DNA from 3 places in the Pedobacter sp. genome. Region 1 is predicted to be linked to each of the others. Evidence: riboswitches for the same ligand, from Rfam matches in the RefSeq annotation. Region 1 holds a riboswitch; each other region holds the start of a gene.

Region 1 (6,539 bases):
ATTGTAAGCTACTGCTGGCTGAGCCAGATAGGTTTGAATAGCTGTTGCATCTACGCCATAATATTGTAGTGAAACAGTAATCCCTTGTTGATATAAACTTGCAGCATTTTCAGTGGTAAAACCTCTTGCCGCAGCCTCAGCACGATCGAATAAACTTTCTGAGTAACTCAAAATGATGGCTGGTGCTGTAGCTTTGGTAAAGAAATCGCCTGGCTTGGAAGTTTTGGCAAAACCTAAGTTCGCTGCATCACCGGTAGTTAAACCATTGGGAATCCCCACATAAACTTCTGGTGTGGCAGTTGCCGTTTTATTGGCATATACAGGCAAACGTGGGTCGCTAAGCGATTTTAGTTTATCAACAGTAGTTTTAGAAATGCGGTAATCATCCCGGGTTTCAAAGATCTTGGCAATCGGATTTTGATTAGGAGAAGTGAAGTAAGTTAGCTTTGCGGTTTCAGCCTCTTCTGTTAAAAGACCTGCCGGATCTGCCAATACTTCGGTAATTACTTGTTTAGCCAGCACAGGTTCCCGATCGGCAATGCGCAAGGCTAAACGGAAACGTAAAGCGTTAGCAAATTTTCTCCACCTGTTAATATTTCCTGTGAAAACAGGATCACCAGCAATGGCATTTCCGGTAGTAGTATAGGTAGATAAGGCAGTTTTCAAATCGGCAATAAGCCCAAGATAAACTGTACGTTGATCATCATATTTGGGATTCAGTTTATTAATATCCAGCGCATCTGAATAAGGAATATTTCCATAAGCATCTGTTAATAAAGAAAACACCCAGCTACGCAAAGTTAAGGCTACTGCTTTATAATTTGGATTACCCGATTTTTCAGCGGTGGCAATCAGTGCGTTTAAGTCGGCCAAACTTTGCGTGTAATAACTTTTCCAGCCACTCTCAAAACTACTGTTGGTAAAGATATATCGATCTGCGTCTGTATACTGGATTTTAGACCAGTGCTGAACAAACAACAAACTGGCATCCATAGTATTAGAGGTACTGTAATAATTATCGGCAGCACTTTTAATGGCATTAGCCAGTAAATAATCGGGCTGTGCGGTTTCTGCTTCATTTGGATTTTTGTTGGTGTCCTGCAAGTCCTTTTTGCAGGCTGCCAAACTGAATACCGAAAGTGTTAAAGCAATGATATATTTTTTATTAGTCATGATTTCAGGATTAAAAAGTTAGATTAAGGTTAAAACCATAGCTTCTGGTAGTGGGCAATTGCAGAGATTCTAAACCCTGCGCATTATCTGTTGCAAAAGCGGTTTCCGGATCGATGTTTGGCACATTTTTATGGATGATCCAAAGGTTACGGCCAATTAAGGTAAACCTTGCATTGGCTAATCCAATTTTAGAAATCCAGTTTTTTGGCAAATTGTAGCCTAAACTTACCTCTCTTAAACGAATCGCTGTAGCACTAAAAACATGCGCTTCATTTACGTTTGCAATAGATTTATAATATTGTTGGGCCGAAAGAATACTCGTATTTCTGGTACCATCTGCACGTACACCATCGAAGATAACCCCATCGTGGTAAACTGTGGCAGAACCTGGCGCTGTGCTACCGTGCGAAGGAAGCTGAACAGGCAACAAGGCTTTATTGTTACCAGGATAATAATAAGCTAACCCTCCATGCTCTTCATCCCTACCCGGCAAAGTTTCATCTAAAACGCCAGTGGTAAAACCGGTAGCATGTGTTCCCGAGTAAATTTGTCCGCCTACTTTAGCATCTACCAGGAAACCTAAAGTAAATCCCTTATAGCTGAAATCGTTATTGATACTTCCCAGCCATTTTGGTGTATAAGCGCCTAATACCTGCTTGTTTGGATTTACCTGAGGGTATCCGCTGGCATTCACAATCACGTGGCCATTCGCATCACGCAGATAAGCTGTTCCAAACAAAGTGCCATAGCGTTGGCCTATAGTAGCCAAAACCTGAACGCCACTGGTACCCAAAACCACACTGTTCAGTGATCCAGCTTCATCCAATTCCATAACTTTACCTCTGTTTGTAGAATAGTTTACGTTTACATCCCATTGTAAACCATCAGTTTGTTTAACAGGCGTAAGTCCTAACTGAACCTCTAAACCACGGTTATTGATCCTTCCGGCATTAATTACCTGCTGTGCAAAACCGGTAGCAGTACTGATATCTGCACTGTAAATCTGGTTAAAGCTATTTGTGTTATATGCACTTACATCTAAACGAACACGATTTTTAAGAAAAGCCAACTCAAAACCAATCTCGCTCGAATTGGTATATTCAGGTTTAAGGTTAGGGTTAAGGTACTTATCCGTTAGGGTAACTAAAGGATAGCTATCAAAAATCGGGTTAAATGGATAGGTATTGTTCAACTGATATGGATCTGTATCCTTACCTACCCTCGACCAACCGCCACGAATTTTGGCATAAGATAAAAAGTCGCTTTTCCAGCCAAAAGCTTCACTCAAAATAACACTGGCATTAGCTGAAGGATAGAAGTATGAATTGTTCTGAACAGGTAAAGTAGAAGACCAGTCGTTACGGGCCGTTAAATTCAGATACGCATAATCTTTAAAACCTAACTGTGCCGAAGAAAATAAACTGTATACTTTCAACTTGCTGTAGAAATTGGTAGAAGTTAAAGGATCCCTCGAATTGGCCAGGGTGTAAATTCCTGCTACTGCCAGGCGTGGGGCAATCTGGTTATTCTCTTCGTAAAATTTACTGCGAAGGTTACCCCCGGCTAAAACATCGAGATTAAAATCAGCGTTGAGACGCTTGTTGAAGCTTAAACTGGCTTCAGTATTGTTTTCATTTACGGTATAGCCGGTTTCCTGGTAAGAGCCAAATGGTGTTCCGTTGGTGCCATAGGCTACTCTTAATTTACGACGGTCGTTGTAATAATCATTACCGGTGTGGAAATTAGCTTTCAAATCACTTGTAATCTGATAAGTTAAACCTACAGTACCCAAAAGGCGATCACGACGTTGAGAAACCGTATTTTCGTACGCAATAAAATAAGGATTGCTGTAATAGCTGTTGTTCCAGTTAAATGTGTTTCCATTGGCATCTTTGTAATCCTTTAATGCTGCTACATCTACCTGCCTGCCGAACCATAAGAACTGCAGCATGGTACTGGTGGCTCTTCTTCCTGCCGATCCGGGAAGATTATCAGAAGAAGTACGCACATAATTTGCCGTTAAATCCAGTTTTAATTTTGGTAAAAGGTCGAAACTACTGTTAAAACCTAAACTGTTTTTATTCAATTCAGAATTGGGTACCACACCTTTTTGTGCACTGTTGTTATAAGAAAAACGATAATTGTAGGCCTCGCCACCTCCACTAAATGAAACACCATTATTCAAAGTATGACCAGTTTCGAAAAAGCTTCTTACGTTGTCCGGATGCGGTACAAAAGGTACAGCCACACCATTAGAATTGAATTGAGGTATTAAACGACCATCCATTTTAGGTCCCCAGCTCTCATCTACCCCATCGTTAACACCTCCGCCTTTTCCATCAACATAGCTAAACTGTCCGTTAGAACCCTGTCCATAAACATCCTGATAAGAAGGAAGTACCAGCAAATCTTCGAAAGTAGTACTCGAGTTTAATGAAATGCTGCGCGATTTTCCTCTTTTACCTGATTTGGTTTTGATGAGGATAACTCCGTTTGCTGCCCTCGAACCATACAAGGCCGCAGCATTTGGTCCTTTTAAAACACTGATTGACTCAATATCTTCAGAATTGATATCTGATATTGCATTGGCAAAATCTCTTGAGCCACCTGCACCTAACTGTGAGTTATCTACCGGAACACCATCCACAACAAATAAGGGTTGGTTATTGCCTGATATCGAAGTTTCGCCCCTGATCACTATTCGGGAAGAACCCATATTCCCCTGACTATTGGTGATGTTTACACCCGCAACTTTACCTGCTAAGGCATTAACCAGATTACTTTCTTTGGCTTCGGCAAGGTCCGATCCTTTCACTTCCTGAATGGCATAACCCAGCGATTTTTTTTCCTTATTGATTCCTAAGGCCGTTACCACAACTTCCTGAAGGTTATTTTTAGATTCTTCCAGGCTAACCTGTATTTTATTGCTTCCGCTTACTTTTAAAGTCTGTGTTAAATAACCGATATAGCTAAAAGTAAGCACATCACCTGTGGTCGCATCGATATTAAACTGGCCGTTACCATCAGTAATGGCGCCTGCCGATTTCCCTTGAATACGAATACTTACACCCGGAATGGGCAATCCGTCAGTTTTACCCACAACAGTTCCATTTAATTTACCCTGCCCTTGTGCAGAAAGGTTAAAAATGGTAAACAGCCAAAAAAGACTGAAAATTAATAGTTTGTTTTTAAACATTGCTCGTTAGTTAATGATTTTTAATGCAATAGAATTCCTGCCCGTTGTTAAAACAGGTACTCCTTAAATGTGAAAATGAAATCGGGGGTCTGCTAGTTAAAGCAGCAACACATGACTAGCGTTGAAGAAAGTGGTGTTTTAACAGCATGTACTGATAAAGAGGCATTTAGTGTACTAGGGGTAGATAAATTTTTCATAATAAAATTAATAATTACAAAATCTGGCTCACTAGTTACTTCATGTTAATCGAAAATCCTTAGTTGATAAGCTGCGAATAGCAAACTTTTTATCTCTCTTCTTTGCAGAAGCAGGAATTAGCACCTACCATTGCTGGGGTTGCTAAGACTTCACAGGGCCTTTCCCTCCGTCTTTCTGGATAAGTAATCTAAAGAACTACCGATTTTGGTTCGGCAAATGTATATAATATCTACCTTTTTAATAGTAATTATTTTAAAATAAATAAATCCTGACATTTCTCTGTTATTTCCTGCTGCCTATATTAAGCGAATTATTTAATTTTTTCCGGTTTTCGAAGAATTTGCCGGAAAGCCTTTTATCTTTGATCATCATTCAATCCGTTAAAAACTTTAGATATGAAATTTGGCCAAGTACAAGATCCTTCAACAATTGATTTCACCTTACCAAAGGATGCACCTGAAACCACAGCGATTTTAAAAGCCAACAAAGCCAAACAAGCTTTCGAAGCTTATGTAGGTTGTGCCAAGTGGAACAAAACTGATTTAAAGGGCTTTTATCCAAAGGGGACCAAAGATGAGTTGACTTACTATTCTACCCAATTCAATTCTATTGAGCTTAATGCTACTTTTTACGGCATGCCAACTTCAGAGCAAGTAATTACATGGACAGAGAAAACCCCGGCTGACTTTAAATTTTTCCCTAAGCTAACCAATAGTATCAGCCATTTCAAAAGATTGATCAATGTGAAAGAGCCGGTGGAACTATATTGCGATGCCATCAGTAATTTTGAGGATAAGTTAGGAATGGCCTTCCTTCAATTGCACGACAATTTTAAACCTAAAGATTTTGAACGTTTACAAAAAGTGGTTGAAGAATTTCCAAAGGTGATCCCTTTAGCGGTAGAAGTACGTAACGAAGAATGGTTTTCCAATCCTGCCGTAGCAAGCCAGTTTTCAGATCTTTTTGAAAAACATGGCGTAGCCAATATTATTGTAGATACAGCAGGGCGAAGAGATATGTTACACATGCGTTTAACCTCTCCTGTTGCATTTGTACGCTTCGTTGGCGCTAACGTAGACGATATCGATAAAAAACGCTTAGACGATTGGATTGAAAGAATTGTTGCCTGGAAAAAAGAAGGATTGGAAAAACTATACTTTTTTGTTCACCAAAATGTAGAGCTATCTTCTCCGCTATTTTCTGCCTATTTCACCAAAAAACTAAATGAAGCCATCGGCACAGATTTACATATTCCGGTAATGGCTAATCAGAGCACACCGAGTTTGTTTTAGTAGCTGTTAGTAGAAAGTAGTTAGTAGCAAGTATCAAGACAGGGAACCAGGCAGGTTACTGCGCTTTATCTTTGTTCTTTAGTATCAAGTATTGAGTATAAAGTATCAAGACTGGGAGTTCATATTATTCGCTTTAGTTTCGGCTTTCAATTACTCACCCAAGGCAACTAAGCTTGTTTGGCGACTTGGTATGCACTATAGGCCTCGGACTCCGGACCTCCGACCTTGAACTTTTTTTAGTAGCAAGTATTGAGTATAAAGTATCAAGACTGGGAGTTCATGTTATTCGCTTTAGTTTCGGCTTTCAATTACTCACCCAAGGCAACTAAGCTTGTTTGGCGACTTGGTATGCACTATAGGCCTCGGACTCCGGACCTCCGACCTCGGACTTTTTTTAGTATCAAGTATTTAGTATCAGGTATCAAGACCGGAAGCCCATCGGCTTTTTATTTAACCACCTGAGGCATCTAAGGCAATTAAGTAATTAAACAATTTATCTTTTCTGCTTTTTATTTTCGGACACCCGACCTCGGACCTCCTACTTTCTACTGTAAACCGTTTCAGTAGCCTTCGCATCTTCTCCTTCCGGCGAAATATTATAAGCTGTAAAAATAATTTCATCAGCATTAACAATTTTCAATTCCGTTCTCCAGCCCCATGGTGCTCCATACTCCGGACTT
Region 2 (6,539 bases), 1.4 Mb from region 1:
ATCACGGCGGTTTAACAATACATCTTCCACCCTTTCCAATAATTCTGGTGGAATTTCCTGATAAACTTCCAACATCCCCGCATTTACAATTCCCATATCCAATCCTGCCTGGATGGCATGATAAAGAAAAGCCGAGTGCATGGCTTCGCGCACTACATTGTTTCCTCTAAATGAGAACGAGATATTAGAAACACCACCACTAACTTTCGCATGTGGCAGGTTTTGTTTAATCCAACGGGTAGCATTGATAAAATCGACAGCATAGTTATTATGTTCGTCTAATCCGGTTGCTACCGTTAATATATTTGGGTCGAAAATGATATCCTGCGGCGGAAAACCAACCTCATTCACCAGGATATCGTAACTTCTTTTACAAATTTCTATTCTGCGCTCGTAGTTATCGGCCTGCCCCTGCTCATCAAATGCCATAACCACTACCGCAGCACCATAAACCATAATCTTCTTAGCACTCTCTATAAACTTTTCTTCTCCTTCTTTTAAGGAAATAGAGTTTACAATACCTTTCCCCTGTAAACACTTCAAACCAGCCTCAATTACGCTCCATTTCGATGAATCGACCATGATCGGCAATTTAGCGATATCAGGTTCTGAAGCAATCAGGTTGAGGAATTTAGTCATGGCAGCTTCCGAATCCAACATTCCTTCGTCCATGTTCACATCAATTACCTGTGCACCACCTTCTACCTGTTGGCGGGCAACGGCAAGTGCAGCTTCATAATCTCCACTTAAAATTAATTTAGAGAATTTCGGAGAACCGGTGATGTTTGTTCTTTCACCAACGTTTACAAAAATACTTTCCGGAGTAATAGTTACAGGCTCCAGACCGCTCAAACGCATATTTGGAACAGGTGTAGGAATCTTTCTAGGGCTTGCTTTGCGTGCATTGGCTGCAATACAACCAATGTGATCAGGTGTAGTACCACAACAACCACCTACAATATTAACAAATCCGGAAGCTATAAAATCATCAACCAAATGCGCGGTTTCGTGAGGTTGCTCGTCATAAGCACCAAACTCGTTTGGTAAGCCTGCATTTGGGTAGGCAGAAACATAACACCCTGCTTTTGCGGCCAATTCTTCTATGTGCGGACGCATTTCTTTAGCGCCTAAAGCACAGTTAAAACCAATACTTAAAGGTTTTGCATGCACCACAGAGTTTAAAAAAGCCTCGGCTGTTTGCCCCGACAATGTACGGCCGGAAGCGTCGGTAATCGTTCCAGAGATCATAATCTCCAGTTTTTTACCCACTATCTCTTCATATTTTTTAATAGCGGCAATGGCCACTTTAGCATTTAAGGTATCAAAAATGGTTTCAATCAGGAGAATATCCGAACCACCATCCACCAAACCTCGAACTTGTTCATAGTAAGCATCAAAAAGTTCCTCGTAACTGATGGCCCTGAAACCAGGATCATTCACATCTGGCGATAAGGAAAGCGTGCGGTTAGTGGGTCCAACAGCTCCTGCAACAAAGCAAGCCCGATCTGGATTTTGCGCCATAAATTCGGTTGTAGCCGCTTTCGCAATACGTGCACCCTCAAAACTTAGCTCATAGCTCAGCTCTTCCATCTGGTAATCAGCCATAGAAATACGCTGTGTACTGAAAGTGTTGGTTTCGATAATATCAGCACCCGACTGCAGATATTCTAAATGAATCTGCTTAATAATATCCGGACGTGTAATATTAAGCAAATCGTTATTGCCTTTAACATCACAGGGGTGATCTTTAAAGCGCTCGCCTCTAAAATCTTCTTCCGTTAAAGTATAGCGCTGAATCATGGTACCCATAGCACCATCAATCACCAAAATACGTTTCTCTAATTCTTCTCTTATACCCATTTGTTGTTGTCTAGTAGTAAGTACTAGGTATCAAGTATCAAGACTGACTCACAGACTGAAAACTGATCAAAAAAGATCCTATTATAAGAACCTCGTCTTGATACTTGATACTGTATACCCGATACTTAAAAAAGCTTATTTAAAAAGTTGGCACATGATCGTACTTCCTAAACTTATCTTTCCCCGAATAAATCGGGATAGAATTTAGCACCTTGTTGGCACAGGTTGCTAAGACTTCGTTGGGTCTAATCCCTCCGTCTTTCTTAATAAGCATACAAAAATGCAACAAAGCAACATCATTTCCAAAAATTATCGCCCTGCTGCCAAATAAAATTACAAAGGCCATGCAAAATTGCACAGCCTTAAAGAATATTGTTCGGTTTGAACAGAAAATTGTAAACCGTTATTTCTATTTTCTACTTCCGAAAATACGAAGTAAGAAAAGGAAGATATTTAAGAAATCAAGATATAGTGATAGTGCAGCAACGATAGCCATCTTTTTAGAATCTACCTGTAATACCTGCTCACCACTCGCTTCAATTCCTTCGCCAATTCTTTTAATTTTTTGTACATCATAAGCTGTTAATGCAGTAAAGATTGCAATACCAATAAATGCCATAAACAAACTAAATTGTTCACTTTGGATAAACATATTGATTACGCTTGCAATTACCAATGCTATAACGCCCACCATTAAAATCGGACCGAATTTACTCAAATCAATGTTGGTTGTGTAACCCATAAAGGCCATAATTCCGAAGATTAAGGCAGCGCCACCAAAGCAGCTTACTACCGAACCTGAGGTATAAGTTAATAAGATAAAGCTTAGACTAATACCTGTTAATACGGCATAGAGCACGAAAACGCCGATCAGTGCTGGCAATGATAATCTGCTTAAACCAAAGCCCATCAATAACACTAAGCCTAGCGGTGCAAACATAGCGATATATCCAAAAATAGACATTCCTACTTTTCCTGTTGATGGATTAACGGTAAGTAAGTATTGCATTAAACTTTCACTAGTGCCAAATAAATAGGCCGCTACAGTAGAAAGACTTAAGGCAACAAACATCCAGGTAAAAACGTGTGCAAAGAATTTCTTAGAAACGCTGCCTTCCTGAACAAAAACACTGTTGTCCTGATATTGATAATTTTGTTGTTCCATTGTTATTTTGTGTATTTATGAATATAAAAATAAGTTTTTAATTTAATCTTTTTGTCAGCTGTTCTTCAACTTTCTTAAAGAACTGTAGTGGTTTTAGTGTTCTCCAGGGCAGATTATCCAATTCACCACCGAAGTTAATGTAATAATCGATATTATTATCACGAAATTCGCGAATCACATGCTCCTGAAAGTTAACGCCAACAATCCATCCCTCTTCTACTTCCTGAAACCATTCTTCATAGTAACTGTCATCAGAAGCATGAAAGTTCAGCACATTTTCACCAATCAGGATAAATTTATTTATTCCCTCATCCATCATCAGCTCCAGAATATCCCGCTTCAACATCATAATATCATTATTGATGGCATCATTCCACTCGCCAATAAATTCTATAATGGCATAAGCACGATCATAATCAGCAAATAATACCTTCATGTAAAGTGTATTTGAGCCAAACTCATCCCACTGCGGGTGTAATAAGAAGTTATAAATCTGTTTATCAAAATATAACTCCGAATATTCGGTATTGTAAAATGGAGAACGTTCGTCTTCTGCTGAAATGTATTCATCTCTCCATTGGTAGTAAGGCTCAATCTCGTGCATCAGTTCATTTTTTTTCCTGGCCCAAATTACAGCGGTATCCGAAGCCAAAAGTCCTTATCTTTAAAATTAATGTGGCGCCTGATGGCCTGCTTCTACTGCTTTACGCACGCTTCCATAACGGCTAAGCAAATCGGCAGCCTCATCGTAGCCAATATTTAGTTCATCGGCAACCATAAGTGTACCCCGATCTACTAACTTATGATTGGTTAACTGCATATCAACCATTTTATTACCTACCACACGGCCCAATTGAACCATTACTGTGGTGCTCAGCATGTTTAAAACCAGCTTTTGCGCTGTACCAGATTTCATCCGGGTAGATCCCGTTATAAACTCGGGGCCTACAACCACCTCAACAGGAAAATCAGATTCTGCAGCTATTGGCCCACCCGTATTACATACGATGCAACCCGTTAAAACACCGTGTTTACGTGCAGTATTCAATCCGCCAATTACGTAAGGTGTTGTACCTGAAGCCGCAAGACCTACCAAACAATCTTTTTCATTGATTTCAAATTCCATCAAATCTTTCCAGGCTTGTTCCTCATCATCTTCGGCAAACTCTACAGCTTTTCTAATCGCGGTATCGCCACCAGCAATGATTCCTACAACCCAATCAAAAGGTACGCCATAAGTTGGTGGACATTCAGAAGCATCTACCACACCTAACCTCCCGCTCGTTCCGGCACCGATATAAAATAACCTGCCACCCTTTTTCATTCTTTCGGCAACTGCCGAAGTTAACTTCTCTATCTGAGGCAAACATTTCTCAACCGCATATGCAACCGTTTTATCCTCATTATTAATGCCTTGCAAAACCTCCATTACCGACATTTTCTCAATGTGGTTATAGTGCGATTCCGACTCGGTAACTCTATTCATAAATTTAATTTTGATAAAATTCGGTAAATTCTTTCTAAAACCTTGCTTAAAAATTCAAAAATATGAAGCAAAATGAAGATTTGTATCAGGCGTAAAAAAGTTACCGTAAAATAATGTAAACAAAATGTATGAAAATAAGGTTAAAAAAATACATCAACCCGCTAATTTTCATAAATTTGCAGTAACGCTAATGAAAAAGAACACCCGCTATAATCTCCTCATCGCCTTAAGTTATTCCATCGTTTTAATTGCAGGAATGATCTTGGGTATTAAATTCATCAAGGATCAGGGATTTGGTGTACAGAGAAGTCCGCAATTGGCTAATGGAAACTCCGACAAATTAGACGAAATACTCCACATCATCAATAAAAATTATGTAGATGAAATCAATACAGATTCACTACATAACTTACCTATTGACAGCGTTTTACATCAATTAGATCCACATAGTGTATACCTCCCGCCCACCGATGCGCAGGACATGACCGATAACCTCGAAGGAAATTTTGAAGGTGTTGGCATAGAATATTATATGCTCAATGATACCATGATGGTAACTGGCGTAGTTAAAGACGGACCGGCTTATCAGGCAGGAATAAAACTGGGCGACAAAATATTGAGTATAGACTCGACAATGGTAAGTGGCAGACAGTTGCCGAAAGATCAGCTAACCGGAAGATTTAGGGGGAAATCCGGAACAGGTGTAGGCGTTGTACTGCTCCACAATGGCAGCACACAGCCCAACCGCATCATGGTAACGCGAGGTAAAGTGAATATCAGTAGCATTGATGCCGCTTACATGATCAACAATGAAACAGGATATGTAAGAATCAGTAAATTCGGTGCCAACACCGATAGCGATTTCACAGCTGCAGCTGCCAGTTTGAAAGCAAGGGGCATGAAGAAACTCATTCTCGATTTGCGGGACAATGGCGGAGGGTATTTTACCGCTGCAACCGGCCTCGCAGATCAGTTTTTACCCGAAAATAAGTTGATTGTTTATACCCAGGGTAAACACGAGCCAAGAACCGATTATTTTTCTACCGGAACAGGCGCCTTCCAAAATGGCAAACTCGCTATCCTGATTAATGAAAACACCGCCTCAGCCAGTGAGATCGTTGCCGGTGCCATTCAGGATTTAGGACGGGGTATTATTGTTGGCCGCAGATCTTTTGGCAAAGGACTGGTGCAGGAACAATTTGCCTTTAACGATGGCTCAGCCTTAAATTTAACCATCGCAAGATATTACACACCTTCTGGTCGCAGTATCCAAAAATCTTACAAAAAAGGATATGATGCTTATAAACACGAACTCGATGAGCGAATGATGGATGGTGAGTTAACGGGAGACAGAACATCTTTTAAAGATTCTATTGAAAAAGCAGAAGGTGTAAATGTAAATGTTTCAAAAAGGGGAAAAACCGTAGGCGGTATACAACCGGATGTTTTTGTTAAACTGGATACTACCGGCTATAATAGATTTTATAGCAACCTGGTGAGCAAAAAAGTCCTCTCAGACTACGTTTTTAATATTTTAACCTTTAGATACAGTGCTTCATTTGTAGAGCAGAATATCAATACATTCAACATCAGTGATAACGATTTTAAGGATTTCATCGGCTTTATGCAACGCAGAAATGTTCCCATAGATCGTTTTCAACTATATAGTGCCAAAGCAATCATTTTAAACGACCTGAAGGCGTTACTTTGCCGTTACTACCTTGGAGATGTTGGCTATTACAAGGCTGCGAACCAAAGCGATAACGCTGTAAAACAGGCGCTGGCTAATCTACAATAAGCTAATTTTCAATAAAGAGAAAACAATTTACTACCCCTTAATTGTTTCCTATCAAATGCTATTGATATGAAAATTATTATTGTTGGGGCTACCGGAACATTAGGCAAAAAAGTAGCAGATGCCTTTGCCCAAAAACATGAAGTTATACGCGTAGGCCACACCCGTGGAGATTTTCAAGTGGACATTACCGATGAATCTTCCATAAAAAAAATGTTCGATCAAATTGGGCC
Region 3 (6,539 bases), 1.1 Mb from region 1:
TCCAGCGTACGTTCAAAAGCAGCGATGGCTTGAAGCAGATTTTTCTGACTAGGTGCCGAACCAAATATCTTTTGAAAGAGTGCTGCATATACCTGATCTTTATTCAAACGATCAATAGCTTGTGCAATCGGCAGGTCCATTTCTACAGGATTAATAATAGGTTGCAATGCCTGATCTTCAAGTGAGTTTACCCTGCCATCCCAAAATAGATTAGGCCTGCCCGATAAATTGGTAACGGAGGGAGAATTTCGGGTTCCTTTTTTTCCGCCCACACCAATACTTACGGTTGCAGTATCAGCAAAAGCGAATTCAGGGCGATGACAAGAAGCACAGCTGACAGTTTTATCTTTAGAAAGGATCGGATCAAAGAACAGTTTTTCTCCTAAACGCTCCTTGGAATTGATGTTTTCCGGATCGTCGGCACCAAATCCTGCCATCAGTATGGTTATAACAGAGAGGCTAAAGAAAATTTTGATCTTGTTTCTGTTCATTAGAAAAATAGGATAGCTTGAATGAATTTTAGAAGGGAGAACAGTACATTCTCCCCATCTAAATCAACATAACAAGAGAGATTTTTAGTTATTGGCAACAAGTTGTACATTCAGGTCAAAATCATCATAGATCGTTTTATCTCCTAAGTTTTCAAAGAAACTTTTTGATCTGAACTTGATGTCGTACTTTGTCCTGTCGACCGTTATTTTGGCATTGGCTATCACCTTGTTCCCTTCCTGCTTTACTGTTGCAGGAAAACTAATTTCATGTGTAATACCTTTTATGGTAAGGTTTCCTTTTACATTATAAGCACCTTTAGTACTCGAGGTTACATTGGTAATTTTAAATGAAGCTTTACCGAATTTCTCCACCGCAAAGAAATCATCTCCTTTAAGGTGTCCCAGTAATTTGGCATTGGTTTCCTTATCGGCAATATCGGTTACGGTGATTGATTTGGTATCCAAATCGAAACTACCACCTTTAAGTACTCCCTTATCCAGGTCAAGAGAACCCGCACTTACATTTATGGTTCCTGCATGCTCACCGGTTACTTTTTTGGCTAACCAGGTAAGTTTACTCTGCCCGGCATCAACCTTATAACTCAACACCTTTTTAACCGTACTTACGGATATTTTAGTTTTCGGTTTCGGACCGTTAGGAGTGTTCACTGCCGAAAGTAAGGCTACTGTTGCTGCTAATGCAATTGTTTTATACTGTAACATGATATATGGGTTTGGTTTATGCTTTTGTTTATTTTCCAGTGGCCTGGGCTTCGAAATAGGATGCAGATGGTACAGGTTCGGCAATGAGTTCATCCAATAGTTTATTGAATTTTTTCTCGTAATCATCGTAGTATTTACCAGTTACTGTTCCGGTATAGCCGGTATATATTTCGCGTACCTCTCCTTTTCTGTCGATGATGATGGTAGTTGGGTAAGCTATAAATTTGTTTAAGGCAGGGAGTTTATCAGCTACCAAACGTTTATCTGCCAATCCTCCGAATAGGATATCGTACTTGATGTTATATTTATCACGAAGTTTACCCAGGGTATATTTACCATATTCCAGATCGTCTTTTTGCTCAAAGCCGATGGCAATGGCCTCTACACCTCTTTTGGCATTTTTATTAAACCAGGGAGAAAGAAAGATGGTTTGATCTGTGCAATTTGGACACCAGGTACCTACCAATTCTACAATAACCACTTTGCCTTTGTATTTATCATCGGTAAGGGATACTGGTTTACCCGTCAAATCAGGAAAGGTAAAGGCCAGTTTTTTAACGCCTTCTTTTAAAGCTGTAATTTTATATGGATCAGGCAATTCTGCTTTACTGTCTTTTACCCCTGTAAACTTCAAATTGTCGTAAATCCCCTGAGAGATTTCACCGGAAAGGGTGCCATCTTCATTGATTGTGCCTTTGTAAATCTTCGGACTAGGACCGCTAAATCCAGAGAGTACAAATTGATTTCCCTGAACAGTACCTTCCAGCTCACGACTATCACCCGTTACCTGCATAATTACTCCTGTGAGTTTGTTACCTTCCTGTTTCAGGATTGCTACTTTATTGGGAACGGCCTCCTTAGAAAACCCCTTAAACTCCCATTTTCCGGTTAAGTTTGCTGTTGGAGCTATATCTTTACCCGGCTCGATGAAACGATAGGTCTTTCCTTGTTCGGCAGTAAAGGGTAGTGAATTTCCCTTTAATCCAGGAACGAGACTACGGTATTCACCTGATATGCGACCATCGCTTTCTATTTTGGCTACCAAAGCGGCATCATAGGTATTCATTTTGATAAAGAGTGAATCCTGCCCCAGATAGCTGATGTGAAAATCATCTCTCCTTGTACCATTTAATAGAGTAAAAGTGGCATGTTCTGCATCCTTTCCTTTTAATTCGAAGTTAAATGGCACTTCTGTTTCTGCAACTTTGAAAACCCCTCTCCATATTCCCTCTTTAATAAATTTCTTAGCCACTTTGGGCTTCTCATCTGGTTTGTGTGCTGCCAATGCTGATGTCGAAATCAGCGAGGCTACGGCCAGCACCTGAAATCTTGTAAAATAATTGCTCATCGTTTTATTTTTTAGTGTAGGTTGAAACACACCAGCACATTTTCAGGTGCACTGGTGCAAGTTTAGTTATGGTTTAATGTTTATTTACCGTTCTCGGTTTGGGCAACAGTACGTTCTGGTACAGGCTCTGCAATAAGCTCATCCAGTACTTTGTTAAATTTGGCTTCATACTCGTTAAAGTATTTGCCTGTTACAGTTCCGGTGTATCCGGTGTAAATCTCTCTTACCTCGCCTTTTCTATCAATGATAATTGTGGTTGGAAAAGCGATGAACTTGTTTAAAGCAGGAAGCTTTTCGGCTACGACTTTTTTATCGGCAATACCGCCAAAAAGGATATCGTAAGTAATGCCATATTTATCCCTTAGTTTACCAAGTGTATATTTCGCATACTCCAGATCATCTTTTTGTTCAAAACCGATAGCTATTGCTTCTACACCACGTTTTTGGTTCTTTTTAAACCAGGGAGAAAGAAAAACAGTTTGATCTGTGCAATTTGGACACCAGGTACCAATAGTTTCAATAATGACCACTTTGCCTTTATATTTATCATCGCTGAGTGAAACAGGCTTCCCGGTCAAGTCTGGAAAGGTAAAATCAAGTTTCTTATAGCCTTCTTTTAAAAAGGTTAATTTGTAAGGATCGGGGAGTTCTGCTTTATCATTGCGTTGCCCGTCGAACTTCAGGTTTTTATAAATCCCGAACCCTTGCTCTCCTGTAATGCTGTTATCGTCGTTAATTTTACCTCTAACAATAAACGGACTAGGTCCGGTAAATCCTGAAAGCTCAAATTCATCTCCCTGTACCGTACCTTCTAATTCGCGGGTATCACCTACAACTGTCATAATTACACCTGTAAGTTTATTACCATTCTGTTTTAACAAGGCAATTGAAGCAGGAACAGCTTCTTTGGTGTAGGTTTTGATCTCCCATTTGCCTGAGATATCGTATTTAGGCGTAACATCTTTTCCGGGTTCTACAAAGCGATATGCTTTGCCGTGTTCGGCAACAAAAGGCAATGAATTACCACGGAAACCAGGTACTAAACTGCGGTATTCGCCACTTAATGAGCCATCGGCCTCTACTTTTGCCACTAAAGCAGCATCGTAAGTATTCATCTTGACATAGATAGAATCTTCTCCCCTTCGTTCTACATGAAAATCATCTCTGCGAGAACCATTTAAAAGGGTTAATACAGCATTTTTAGGGTCTTTACCCTTGAATTCGAAATTAAAAGGGACCTGCGATTCGCTTACCCGAAATACACCCCGCCAGATGCCCTCTTTTGGAAAAGGTTTAGGGCCATTGGCGAAGGTTGTTCCACTCAGTAAGGCCACCGAAGTTGCCAGGCATGCAATTTTGGAGTAAATTGAAGTTTTCATCATCATCGATTTTAGTTAAAACACTATTGGTTTTAGATAACAGTAAACCATCAGACAAGAAATTTATCCCACATCGAAACACCCCGGTGCACCTGAAGCGTAATGACACTGAAAAAATCCTTAACAGAAACTTAAGTTTACTGGTTATCGGTTAATTTATAATCTATTGCTAGATCAGTTTGAGCACTTTTTCCTATGGAAAGTTGCTAGAAGTTCAACGAGACTGACTCTCCCTTCTTCTGTATAAATCAACTAATTAATGGTGGTGAATTAATTAGAGTAATAAACCTAAACTAGTGGTGGTGATTAGTTAGGTGGTTCCTGATACCCCGGCAACTTATTGGCTAAAATACATGACCACCATAATATTCTCTCAACTTGTCCCGGGGTACCAGGATCTTCAAAATAAGAATATTGAAGAGAGACCTTAAATAAGGGGTGACCTATATTTTAGCTTATAATTAGCGGCAACAGCAGTTGTACCTACCTGATAAAGACATCAGAAAAGTGAGCTGTGGTTGTCTGCGGGATTTCATATCGAACGTATATTTTGCTAGTGAATGATTATTATTTTTTTTGTAAAAATATAAACTTCAAACAAATTAAACAAGTAATTCTATAGAATTAGTAGACTTATTTATTAAACAACTGATTTACTGATCATTAATTTTAAATTTTATCGTTTTATTAGTTAAACGAGTCTTCATTTTAACACGAATGGTTGAGGTATTCACCGAGCAGGTTACAACTCCCCTCCTTTTTTCGAGGAGGGGGTGCATAGGTTTAGCGTGATGGAGGGGGTGGTTATATCTGCCCGTCAGTGATGCCACCAACAGGTAGATGAAATGGTCCGTGAGCCACGGACCGTGGGCTTAAGGATTAACGGTTAGCTGTTTGCCAGCAATGTCTTCCCAACGGTAAAAATGAAAAGTCTTGTCATCACTCATGGCTACCAATAAACCATGCTTAAAATCTGAATTTAATGGGACTGAAACGACATCGATACCATCGGTTTGATTTGCGGAATATTTGATGGTAGCCAAAAGTGGATGAGGATTTGCAACATTTGCCTGCCCTACCCGATCGTAAACTTTTAACTGCTGCGCACCTTGATCGGACACTAAGATATAACCTTTGTTTCCTGCCGTTTTATAAATCGCAATCCCTTCATTATCAACTGAAAAATCTCCCTTTCCAAATAAAGCCAGTTCTTCATTTCCTTTTGTAGGATCTGCATAATACTTACGAACGCCTACCTGCTCATCACAATAGTAAACAAAACCTAATTCATTATCTACAGCAATGGCTTCAATTTCCTTTTTGCCACTGTACTTGCCGAATTTACGTACCAGTTCTGCTTTCACATTTTCTTTTCCATCATCTGTTAAAGCATATTGCCATAAGTAGCCCCCTTCTTTAGGTCCACTTTTACGGCCAACTATAGCGTAAACCTTTCCTGTAGGATCTGTATACATCGCTATCCCCATTAAGTCGCGATACTCTACCCCTGTTTCACCAACAAAAACCGGAATGCCACCCTTATCTACAGGCTTCATCTCCGGAAGGGAAAATATCCTTAATTTATGCGTGTAGCGCTCTGTGGTAACTGCAATATCTGTTTTTTTGCCACCAAGTAGTAAGCCATATGCGATATCGACATTATCGGGTCTTTTTAATCCTTTAATCGTTTTATTTTTAATGATCTTCCCTTTAAGATCAAATACATACAAACCGCCGTTTGTATCTTTATCGGTACCAATCACCAAAGATTGAGCAGCGTTTTGTGGATTGATCCAAATGGCAGGGTCATCTGTATCAAAATCTACAGGTTCTGATATATAAAGTGGTTTTACCACACTGGCATTTTCCTGTATTTTACCTCCATTACATGAAATGGTAAGGCATATAACCGCTAATGCGGCAAAATTTAAGATGTATTTATAGTTCATTTTATATTTTAGTTCCGTATGCACCAATAAAAGTTGATGGCTGAGGTGAGGTATAAGTTAGGCCATTTTTCATTATAATTCCGGCCTGATGGTGACGGGTAAAGTTGGTAACTCCTTTACCTAATGCCGGTGAGTTACCTTGCAAATGGAAGTCCCAGGCGATGTTAAAATCAGCATTGCTTACTGCTGTATTCAGGGGATAATTTACAAATTTCGGGTCGTTTGCACCTGCAACATTACTGATTACATCATTTTTACCACCCACAATGTCTCCGGTAGATTGAAACTGATTTACCGTAGTTTGATCATAACCATAATACCAGTTGTTGCTGTAAGCTGAACGGCTATCTTCCGGCTTCTTTGGATCCCTTTTTATCCCAAAACGTGTATTGGCAAAAAGATTATTGTATAAATCTGCCCGAACAGTACTTTCTAACCATACGGATCCTCCCTTTGCAGTGGGCCTTCTCCAACCGGTATTCACCATCGTATTGTTGTAGGCAATGATGTAAGTTTGAGGCGTTTTGTCTCCACTGTTAGATAATTTTAGGGCATTTGTATTGGTACTGTAAACCAAATTGTAGGCGATATCTGCCAAACATCCCGATTTGAAGTTCATCGCCTCTCCTCCGGTTACTCCGGTGGTATA

What was found. Region 1 has a riboswitch for S-adenosylmethionine ahead of ACQY77_RS04280 (SusC/RagA family TonB-linked outer membrane protein). Riboswitches for the same ligand answer to the same signal wherever they lie in the genome.
Region 2: it holds a riboswitch for S-adenosylmethionine, as region 1 does, so the genes downstream of both, metH (methionine synthase) here and ACQY77_RS04280 (SusC/RagA family TonB-linked outer membrane protein) in region 1, are expected to answer to the same signal.
Region 3: it holds a riboswitch for S-adenosylmethionine, as region 1 does, so the genes downstream of both, ACQY77_RS22540 (peroxiredoxin family protein) here and ACQY77_RS04280 (SusC/RagA family TonB-linked outer membrane protein) in region 1, are expected to answer to the same signal.

The regions. Positions count from the first base shown of each region.
Region 1 covers NZ_OZ257244.1:1,103,434-1,109,972, forward strand. The annotation lists gene ACQY77_RS04275 (SusD/RagB family nutrient-binding outer membrane lipoprotein) at 1-1,173, opposite strand, end outside; gene ACQY77_RS04280 (SusC/RagA family TonB-linked outer membrane protein) at 1,184-4,369, opposite strand; SAM riboswitch class I at 4,653-4,752, opposite strand; gene ACQY77_RS04285 (DUF72 domain-containing protein) at 4,963-5,859, shown strand; gene ACQY77_RS04290 (DUF1579 domain-containing protein) at 6,398-6,539, opposite strand, start outside.
Region 2 covers NZ_OZ257244.1:2,494,875-2,501,413, forward strand. The annotation lists gene metH (methionine synthase) at 1-1,860, opposite strand, end outside; SAM riboswitch class I at 2,031-2,133, opposite strand; gene ACQY77_RS09890 (Bax inhibitor-1/YccA family protein) at 2,270-3,025, opposite strand; gene ACQY77_RS09895 (hypothetical protein) at 3,063-3,629, opposite strand; gene murQ (N-acetylmuramic acid 6-phosphate etherase) at 3,696-4,511, opposite strand; gene ACQY77_RS09905 (S41 family peptidase) at 4,702-6,309, shown strand; gene ACQY77_RS09910 (short chain dehydrogenase) at 6,376-6,539, shown strand, end outside.
Region 3 covers NZ_OZ257244.1:5,451,455-5,457,993, reverse strand. The annotation lists gene ACQY77_RS22555 (cytochrome-c peroxidase) at 1-491, opposite strand, end outside; gene ACQY77_RS22550 (YceI family protein) at 576-1,214, opposite strand; gene ACQY77_RS22545 (peroxiredoxin family protein) at 1,243-2,562, opposite strand; gene ACQY77_RS22540 (peroxiredoxin family protein) at 2,643-3,941, opposite strand; SAM riboswitch class I at 4,095-4,191, opposite strand; gene ACQY77_RS22535 (phytase) at 4,814-5,890, opposite strand; gene ACQY77_RS22530 (right-handed parallel beta-helix repeat-containing protein) at 5,892-6,539, opposite strand, start outside.